2 linked regions of the Arthrobacter sp. ERGS1:01 genome follow. The protein of the gene in region 2 interacts with the protein of the main gene of each other region in a pairwise test. Links are inferred from orthologs where the notes say so. Each region holds a gene or a part of one and is shown on either strand. Other genes may lie near its edges.

Region 1 (3,583 bases), on a different replicon or contig from region 2:
CGGCGTCGTCGATCGTGGCACCCAGCAGTTCGACGTCGTCGGCAATGCTGCGCACCCGCAGGATCTCGGTGTGGCCGCCGGAGACCAGCAAGGCGCCCAGGTTTTCCGGCAGCCCGCCGGGCCCCGTCGACAGGGCCGCCGCCTTGGCCGCGATGGACTCATCGAGCAGGCCGACGCCCACGTGCGCCACGAGGTGGTTGATCGCGTAGAGCGGTTTGCCCGTGGCCAGGGCCAGCGCCTTGGCCGCGCTGACGCCCACCATGAGGGCGCCTGCCAGGCCGGGGCCGCTCGTGACGGCGATCGCGTCGACGTCCTCGAGCCTCACTCCGGCGTCGGCCAGGGCCTGCTGGAGGGTGGGCACAAAAGCGTCGAGGTGCGCGCGGGAGGCGATCTCGGGAATGACCCCGCCAAAGCGCACGTGCTCCGCCATGGACGAGGACACCGTGTTGGTCAGCAGCTCGGTGCCGCGCACCAGCCCCACGCCCGTCTCGTCGCAGGAGGATTCAATCCCCAGGATCAGCGGATTTGCGTGGCTCATGGCTGTTCTTTCCCGTCAGTGTCTGGTGTGCCGGCGTCGTCGGCTTCCGTCAGGGACAGGCGCATGATCAGCCCGTCCGATCCGTCCCGGTAGTAGCGCCGGCGCGTGTGGATGTGCTCGAAGCCCAGCCGCCGGTAGAGTTCCTGGGCACGGGGGTTGACGGAGCTGACCTCCAGCATGATGTCCGTGGCTCCGCGCCGCCCGGCCTCGCCGATCAGCTCGGCCATCATGGCCCGGGCGAACCCACGCCCCTCGAACTCGGGCAGGACGCCGATGGTTTGGATGTCGCCGATCGGTGCCACGCACATCAGGCCGGCGTAGCCGACGATCTGCGGGCTTCCGCCCGGACTGGACGACGGCACCTCGGCAATAACGTAGCGGCGGGTTTCGGGCTGCGCGAGTTCGTCGACGAACATGTGCCGCGGCCAGCAGTCGACGCCGAACAGCTGCGCGTCGAGTGCCGTGATGAAATCAATGTCCGCCGCCGTCATGTTGCGCAGGCTCATCGGAGACTGCCCATTCGGTGGGGTTGGGGTGCTCACAGGGCGCGCTTCCGCGGCCCGGGCACCTTGGCGTCGGACTCGCGCAGGTACAGCGGTGTGGTGTCCGGGAGTGCTTCGCCGCGCTGGATCTTGCGGGCCGCCATGAGGCCCAGCGAGCGGGCCGTGGGCTGCCGTTCGGCCAGGGCGGCGTCGACCCGGCAGCCGTTGGCGGCCAGCACCTCCGAGTAGATCCCGGCACCGGCGCCGTGGACCGTGACGCCGCGGATGTCCTCCGCGGACCCCACCACGGGACCGTGCAGCAGTTCGCCGTCGGGCGCGTACCGGGCCCAATACACTTCCCTGCGCCGGGCGTCGGTGGCCACCACGAACTCGCCGCCGTCGCCGGTTCCGCCGTCCACGACGTCCCAGGCCAGCGCCTCAAGGCTCATGAGCCCGTGCAGGGGCACACCCCAGGTGAAGGCGAGCGTGCGGGCCATCGCGATGCCCGAGCGCAGCCCGGTGAACGGACCCGGCCCCACACCCACCACAATGGCGTCGAGTTGGGGGCCTTCCGTCACGGGATCCGCAAAGAGGGCTTTCACGCCCGGGGCCAGCACCTCGGCGTGGCTGCGGGTGTCCGCGGTGGCAAATTCGGCCTCGACGACGGCGTCCCGGCCGGGGCTGGACGGGTCAAGGCGCAGGATCGCCGCGCTGGCCACGGCGGAGGTGTCAATGGTGAGGATACGCACGGCCCTAAGCCTATTCCACTGCCGTCAACGGGTTGGCGAGTCCGCCGAGGTCGACGCCGTCCCAGCGCGGCCCCACGGCGCGCAGGCGCAGGAGGCGCGGTTCGTCATCGTCGTCGTCGGAGTCGGCGTCAAAGTCGAAGTCGAGGTCGAATCCGGCGTCATCGGCGCCGTCGTCGGCCGGGGTGAACTCGGCCGGCATCCGGGGGACGTCGCCCGTGGCGCGGACCAGCTCGATCTCCAGCCGGCTGGCGGCCAGGTGCTCCACCCGATCGGCACCCCATTCCACCACCGTGATGGCCGAATCCATGGTGTTTTCCAGGTCGATGTCGTCAATTTCCGCGGGCGTGCCGAGCCGGTAGGCGTCCACATGCACCAGGTCCGGGCCGCCCGGGTTGGGGCCGTCGGCGAGGTTGGGGTGGATGCGCACCAGCACGAACGTGGGCGAGATGATGCCCGGGCGCACGCCAAGGCTGCGGCCCAGGCCCTGCGTGAAGGTGGTCTTGCCGGCGCCCAGCTCGCCGCTGAGGACCAGCAGGTCGCCTGCGCGCAGCAACCTGGCCAGGTTCTCGGCGATGAGCTGCGTTTGTTCGGCGGTTGTGGTGGCAAACTCCCACACCATCAGGCACCGCCCGCGAGCGTCGTGTCGGGGCCGCCCACATAGCTGCGGGGCACGCGCTGGCTGATCCGGGTGACCACCTCGTAGTTGATGGTTCCGGCGGCGTCGGCCCACTGCTCCACGACGGGCCCGCCGTCGGCGCCGTTGCCAAACAGGACTGCCGTGGCGCCCAGCGCGGAGCCCGGCACCTGGGCGTCACCGAAGCCGGCCCGGGCGTCGGGACCGAGGTCGATGACCATCTGGTCCATGGCGATGCGCCCCACCACGGGGTAGGTGACGCCGTTGACCCGGACTGGCCCGCCCGTGGCCACGCGCGGGATCCCGTCGGCGTAGCCCAGCGGGATCAGGCCCAGCGTGGTGGGTTCGGTGGTGACGTGGTTGAGCCCGTAGGAGACGCCCTGGCCGGCGGGCACGTCCTTGCACAGGGCCACCCGGGTTTGCAGGGTCATGGCCGGAATCAGGCCCAGCTGGGCGGACGTTTGGTCTTCGAAGGGTGAAAGTCCGTACAGGCCCAGGCCCGCGCGCACCATGTCGAAGTGCGAGTCGGGGCGGGAGAGGACGGCCGGGGTGTTGGCGATGTGGCGCACCTCCAGGTCGGCGCCGGCGTCCTCGGCCACGGCCACGGCTTCACGGAAGCGCTGAATCTGCTCATCGGTTTCAGGGCGGTGCGGCTCATCAGCCACGGCGAAGTGGCTAAACACGCCCACCACGCGCAGCAGGCCCTCGTCCTGGTAGGCGATGGCGTCGGCCACGAGCGCGTCCCAGTCGGCCAGGGAGCAGCCGTTGCGGCCCAGGCCGGTGTCGATCTTGAGGTGGATCCGGGCCGGATGCTCCTGCTCGCGGGCGGTCGCGGCAATGTGCGCCAGTTCCCATCCCGAGCAGCCAAGGTCGATGCCCTGCGCCACGGCGGCGGCAAAGTCGGTGGACGGCGTGTGCAGCCAGGCCAGGACCGGGACGTCGATGCCCGCCTCGCGCAGGCGCAGGGCCTCGCTGACGTGGGCGGTGCCCAGCCATTCCGCGCCGGCGGCCACGGCTGTGCGGGCCACGGGGATCATGCCGTGCCCGTAGGCGTCGGCCTTCACCACGGCCATGAGCTTGGCGGGCGCGACGATGGAACGGAGCCGGCCAACATTGTGGGTAATGGCGGAAAGATCGATGACGGCTTGCCGTTCGGGGACGGCATCGCCGGCCGGAACGG
Region 2 (5,110 bases):
ACGCCGGTTTTGAGATCGGCAACGTGGCCGTCCAGTTCGTCGGCAACCGGCCCAAGTTCAGCCCGCGCCGACACGAGGCCGAGGCAGCCCTCAGCGCGGCGGCCGGCGCGCCCGTGTCCGTCAGCGCAACCACCTCCGACGCACTGGGCTTCCCCGGACGGGGCGAGGGCATCGCGGCCATGGCCACCGCCCTCGTGGTGCACACCGGAAGCCCGGCCGGCGGCCCGCCGTCCGTGAACCTTTCCGCCGAAAGGTAACCTAGAGCCGTGACCCTGCGCTTCCATGACTCCGCCACCGCCGCCGTACGCGACTTCGTTCCGCTCAAAGACGGGAAGGCCTCGCTGTACTACTGCGGCGCCACGGTCCAGGGCGAACCGCACATCGGGCACGTCCGTTCCGCCCTGGCCTTCGACCAGCTGACCCGCTGGCTGCAGGTCAGCGGCTATGAGGTCACCGTGGTCCGCAACGTGACGGACATCGACGACAAGATCCTTCTCAAGGCCCTCGAGAACGACGAACCCTGGTGGGCTCTGGCCTACCGTTTTGAGCAGGCCTTCGAGGACGCCTATGACGCCCTGGGCATCCTCAAGCCCACCTACGAGCCGCGCGCCACGGGGCACATCCCCGAGATGCACGCCCTCATTGCGCTCCTCATCGAGCGCGGCCACGCCTACCCGGCCCTGGACGATTCCGGCGACGTCTACTTTGACGTCCGCTCCTGGAAAAAGTACGGCTCCCTGACCCGGCAGAACATTGACGACATGCAGGCCGCGCCCGACGCCGACCCCCGGGGCAAGCGCGATCCCCGCGACTTTGCGTTGTGGAAGGGCTTCAAGGAAGGCGAGCCGGAGACCGCCAAGTGGGAGTCCCCCTGGGGTGCGGGCCGTCCCGGCTGGCACCTGGAATGCTCCGCCATGGTCACCAAGTACCTCGGCACCGAGTTCGACATCCACGGCGGCGGGCTCGACCTGAGGTTCCCGCACCACGAAAACGAGATGGCCCAGTCCCAGGCCGCCGGCCACGGCTTCGCCAACTTCTGGATGCACAACGGCATGGTCACCTACGAGGGTGAAAAAATGTCCAAGTCCATCGGCAACACGATCAACCCGCGCGAAATGCTCGAAATCGCCCGGCCCCTCGTGGTCCGGTACTACCTGGGCCAGGCCCACTACCGCTCGGTGCTGGACTACCGGCCCGGCTCGCTCACGGAGGCCGCGGCCGCCGTCGAACGCATCGAAACGTTCGTGCGCGCCGCCCTGGCCTATGTGTATCCGGACGGCGCGTTCGGATACATGAGGAACCTTTCGCTGCCGGCGGCGTTCCGCGACGCCATGGACGACGACCTGAACATCCCCGCGGCCCTGGCCGTGCTGCACGAAACCGTCCGCGCGGGCAACACCGCGCTGGCCGCCAAGGACCGCGACGGCGCCGAGGCCGCGTTCCTGGCGGCCGTGTCCATGACGGACGCCCTGGGCATCAATCCGCTGGATGCACAGTGGTTCGAGTCGGCCGGTTCGGAGTCCATGGTCAACGCGCTCGACGTCCTCGTCAAGGCCCAGCTGGCCGCCCGCGCGAAGGCCCGGGCGGAGAAGAATTGGCCGGAATCGGACGCCATCCGCGACGTCCTCGCGGCGGCCGGCATCGAAATTGCCGACTCCGCCAACGGCTCCACCTGGTCCATCAAGCGCTAGCCCCGACGCGGTATCACCTTTGGTCCCCTTTTAGCGGACGCGGTATCACTTTTGGCGGTGATTTCGGGAACGCGGTATCACCGTGGCACCCAACGGCCCCACGTGAGACTGCGCACGTTTGTCCCCCGATATCCACAAATTTGCATGCAGGCCGTAAACTGATAGCTATGGGTTTGCACTTTCCCGTTATCTCGTGTGCCTAAAATGCGTTCACGAGCAGGTATGTTTGACGACTTCGGAGCCGCTGAAACGCGGGCGCCGCACCAATCTTAAGGGTTTTACCATGGCCACCAATAGTTCACGCCCCGGCGCAGTACGCAAGCTCAAGAAGGGCCCCAGCGTCGGTACCGGTGGTCATGGTCGGAAGGCGCTCGAAGGCAAGGGCCCCACGCCGAAGGCGTCGGAACGCACCTACCACAAGGCGTTCAAGAACAAGGAGCTGGCCGAACGCTCCGCAGCCAAGCACGGCGACGCACCCCGCGGCGCCACCCGCCGCCCCAGCGGTCCCAAGGGCCGTGCCACCGAAGAGCTCGTCACGGGCCGCAACTCCGTGGTCGAGGCACTGCGCGCCGGCATCCCCGCGAAGGTCCTCTACGTGGCCGTCCGCGTTGACATGGACGAGCGCGTCCGCGAATCCATCAAGCTGGCCGCCGAACGCGGCATCCCGCTGCTCGAGGCACAGAAGCCCGAGCTGGACCGCCTGACCGAGGACGCCATCCACCAGGGCCTGGTCCTGCAGATCCCGCCGTACGAGTACGAGGACGCCGTGGACATGGCCTCCGAGGTCATGGCCAAGTGGAAGAAGGGGCACATCGCCAACGCCCCGCTGATCGTCGCCCTGGACGGAATCACCGACACCCGCAACCTTGGCGCCATCATCCGCAGCGTTTCGGCCTTCTCCGGCCAGATCGTGGTCATTCCCGAACGCCGCAGCGCCGGCGTGACGGCCGCGGCCTGGAAGACCAGCGCCGGTGCCGCCGTGCGCGTCCCCGTGGCCAAGGCCCCCAACCTGAACCGTGCCATCGGCGCGTTCCAGAAGATGGGCTACTTTGTGCTGGGGCTCGACGGCGACGGCGACGTTTCGCTGCCCGACATCAGCGTGGCCACGGACCCGATCTGTCTCGTGGTCGGCTCCGAAGGCAAGGGCCTCTCCCGCCTGGTGCGGGAGAACTGCGACCAGATCGTCTCCATCCCGATCAACTCGGACATGGAGTCCCTGAACGCCTCCATGGCCGTCGGCATCAGCCTGTACGAGATCTCAAAACAGCGCGCAACCCAGGCGTAATATGCCGGTGACAGCAGTAGAAACCGTGGGCACCCTCGGGACGGCATTGTCGCGCCGTTTCCCGCTGGGTGTCAGCGTCCGCCCCGGGGAAACCGTCGCGGACACCGTCAACGTGGCCGTTTACTCGCCCACCTCCGCCCGGGTGGTGGTGTGCCACCAGCGCCCCGGCGGGGACTGGAAGGCCATGGTGCTGCCGGACGTGACCGACGGCGTCCATCACGGACTCGTGGCGGACATGCCGGTGGGCAGCCGCTACGGTTTCTACGTTGGCGCCCGCGACGGCGCCACCGACATCACGGAACTGGACCCGGAAACGGTGCAGCTGCTGCTGGACCCGTACGGGCGCTACATCGACGAACAGACCGCCGCCGACGGCACGGTGCGGTTCGCCTCCGTGCGCATGCAGTCGGGCTTTGACTGGGGCACCGTGACCCGGCCCAACACCCCGTGGCGCAACACGGTGTTCTACGAGGCCCACGTGCGCGGCCAAACCATGCTGCACCCGGACATCCCCGAGGAAATCCGCGGCACCTACGCCGGCATGGCCCACCCCGTCATGATCAAGCACCTGCAGGATCTGGGCGTGACCGCCGTCGAACTGCTGCCCATCCACTTCCACATCGACGAACCCCACCTGCACGGCACCGGCATGCGCAACTATTGGGGCTACAACTCGCTGGGATTCTTCGCCCCGCAGGTGGACTACGCCAGCGAGGCTGCGCGGGCCCGCGGCCCGGAGGCTGTCCAGGACGAGCTCAAGGGCATGATCAAGCTGCTGCACATGGCCGGGATCGAAGTGATCCTGGACGTGGTGTACAACCACACCGCCGAGGGCGGCCCGGGCGGGCGCACCCTGAGCTGGCGCGGCCTGGCCGAGGAACAGTATTACCGCATGAAGGACGGCCACTATGTGGACACCACGGGCTGCGGCAATTCACTGAACTTCGGCAACCCCCACGTCATCAAGATGGCCATGGATTCGCTGCGGTACTGGGTGGAGGAATTCCACATCGACGGCTTCCGTTTCGACCTGGCCGTGAGCCTTGGCCGCAACGGCGTGCACGAGTTCACCAGCCAGCACCCGTTCCTGCTGGCCGCGGCCACCGACGGCGTGCTGGCGTCCACCAAGCTCATTTCCGAGCCCTGGGACATTGGTTTTGGCGGCTGGCAGACGGGGCGCTTCCCCACGGGCTGGGCCGACTGGAACGATTCCTTCCGGGACCAGGTGCGCGAGGTCTGGCTGACGGACCGGGCCGCCAACATGGCCGGCGAGGCTCGCGGCAGCCTGGCCAAATTTGGCGACGCCCTGGGCGGATCGGCCGGGCTCTTTGCCGAGTCCGGGCGCAGCCCCATGGCCTCGGTCAACCTCATCACGGCCCACGACGGCTTCACCCTGGCGGACCTCACGGCGTACAACGTCAAGCACAATGAGGACAACCAGGAAGGCAACCGCGACGGCCACGGCGACAACCGCAGCTGGAACCACGGCGTCGAAGGCATTTCCAACAACTTCGGGATCCTGAACCAGCGCGCCAGGACCGCCCGAAACATGATGGCGACCATGCTGCTGGCCCTGGGTGTGCCGCTCATTACGGCCGGCGACGAGCTGGGTCGCAGCCAGGGCGGCAACAACAACGTCTACTGCCAGGACAATGAAATCGCGTGGCTTGACTGGTCCATGGACGACGACGCCAAAACCATGCTCGCGGCCACCCGCCGGCTGGTGCAGATCCGCAAGGACTTCCTGGCCGAACAGCCCAGCAGCTACCCGGCCCGTGGCGGCGAATCGTTCATTCACTGGTTCGGTGCGGACGGCTTGCCCATGACCCCGGAACGGTGGCGAAGCCCGCATGAGCGAGTGCTGACCATGCTTCTGGGTTCCCCCAACGGGCAGGTTGACGGCCTGGCGGTCTTCAACACCGGCATCACCGACGAGGACGTGACGCTGCCGGCCAACCCGCGCTACGTCGATGACCCCACTGTCGAGGCGCGCCCCTACATGCTGCGCATGACCACGGCCGCCGCGGGCATGGACCACGACGGCGATCCCACCTTTAAGCTGTCCCGGACGACGCCGCTGGTCCCGGCCGGTGGGGCCGTCGCCGTCGAGGCCAACACGGTTCAGATCTACCGC

What was found. Proteins that work in one complex are often made in the same cells at the same time.
Region 1: the proteins of rlmB (region 2) and tsaE interact in binary tests that used the Escherichia coli proteins (3 or more experiments, as listed by UniProt). The link is inferred for Arthrobacter sp. ERGS1:01 from one-to-one orthologs.

What each region holds. Positions count from the first base shown.
Region 1 is NZ_CP012479.1:3,209,248-3,212,830, forward strand. The notes cover bases 585-3,583. They hold tsaE (tRNA (adenosine(37)-N6)-threonylcarbamoyltransferase complex ATPase subunit type 1 TsaE), read right to left. Parts: upstream 2,389-3,583; coding sequence 1,780-2,388; downstream 585-1,779. Other genes in these bases: AL755_RS18480 (GNAT family N-acetyltransferase), read right to left, coding at 585-1,044; tsaB (tRNA (adenosine(37)-N6)-threonylcarbamoyltransferase complex dimerization subunit type 1 TsaB), read right to left, coding at 1,077-1,769; alr (alanine racemase), read right to left, coding at 2,388-3,583. Outside these bases: tRNA (adenosine(37)-N6)-threonylcarbamoyltransferase complex transferase subunit TsaD, read right to left, coding at 1-538; more of AL755_RS18480, read right to left, coding at 535-584. UniProt on the Escherichia coli protein: Required for the formation of a threonylcarbamoyl group on adenosine at position 37 (t(6)A37) in tRNAs that read codons beginning with adenine.
Region 2 is NZ_CP012477.1:586,832-591,941, forward strand. Bases 1,030-3,975 are described here. They hold rlmB (23S rRNA (guanosine(2251)-2'-O)-methyltransferase RlmB), read left to right. Parts: upstream 1,030-1,974; coding sequence 1,975-2,976; downstream 2,977-3,975. Other genes in these bases: cysS (cysteine--tRNA ligase), read left to right, coding at 1,030-1,691; glgX (glycogen debranching protein GlgX), read left to right, coding at 2,978-3,975. Outside these bases: ispF (2-C-methyl-D-erythritol 2,4-cyclodiphosphate synthase), read left to right, coding at 1-257; more of cysS, read left to right, coding at 267-1,029; more of glgX, read left to right, coding at 3,976-5,110. UniProt on the Escherichia coli protein: Specifically methylates the ribose of guanosine 2251 in 23S rRNA.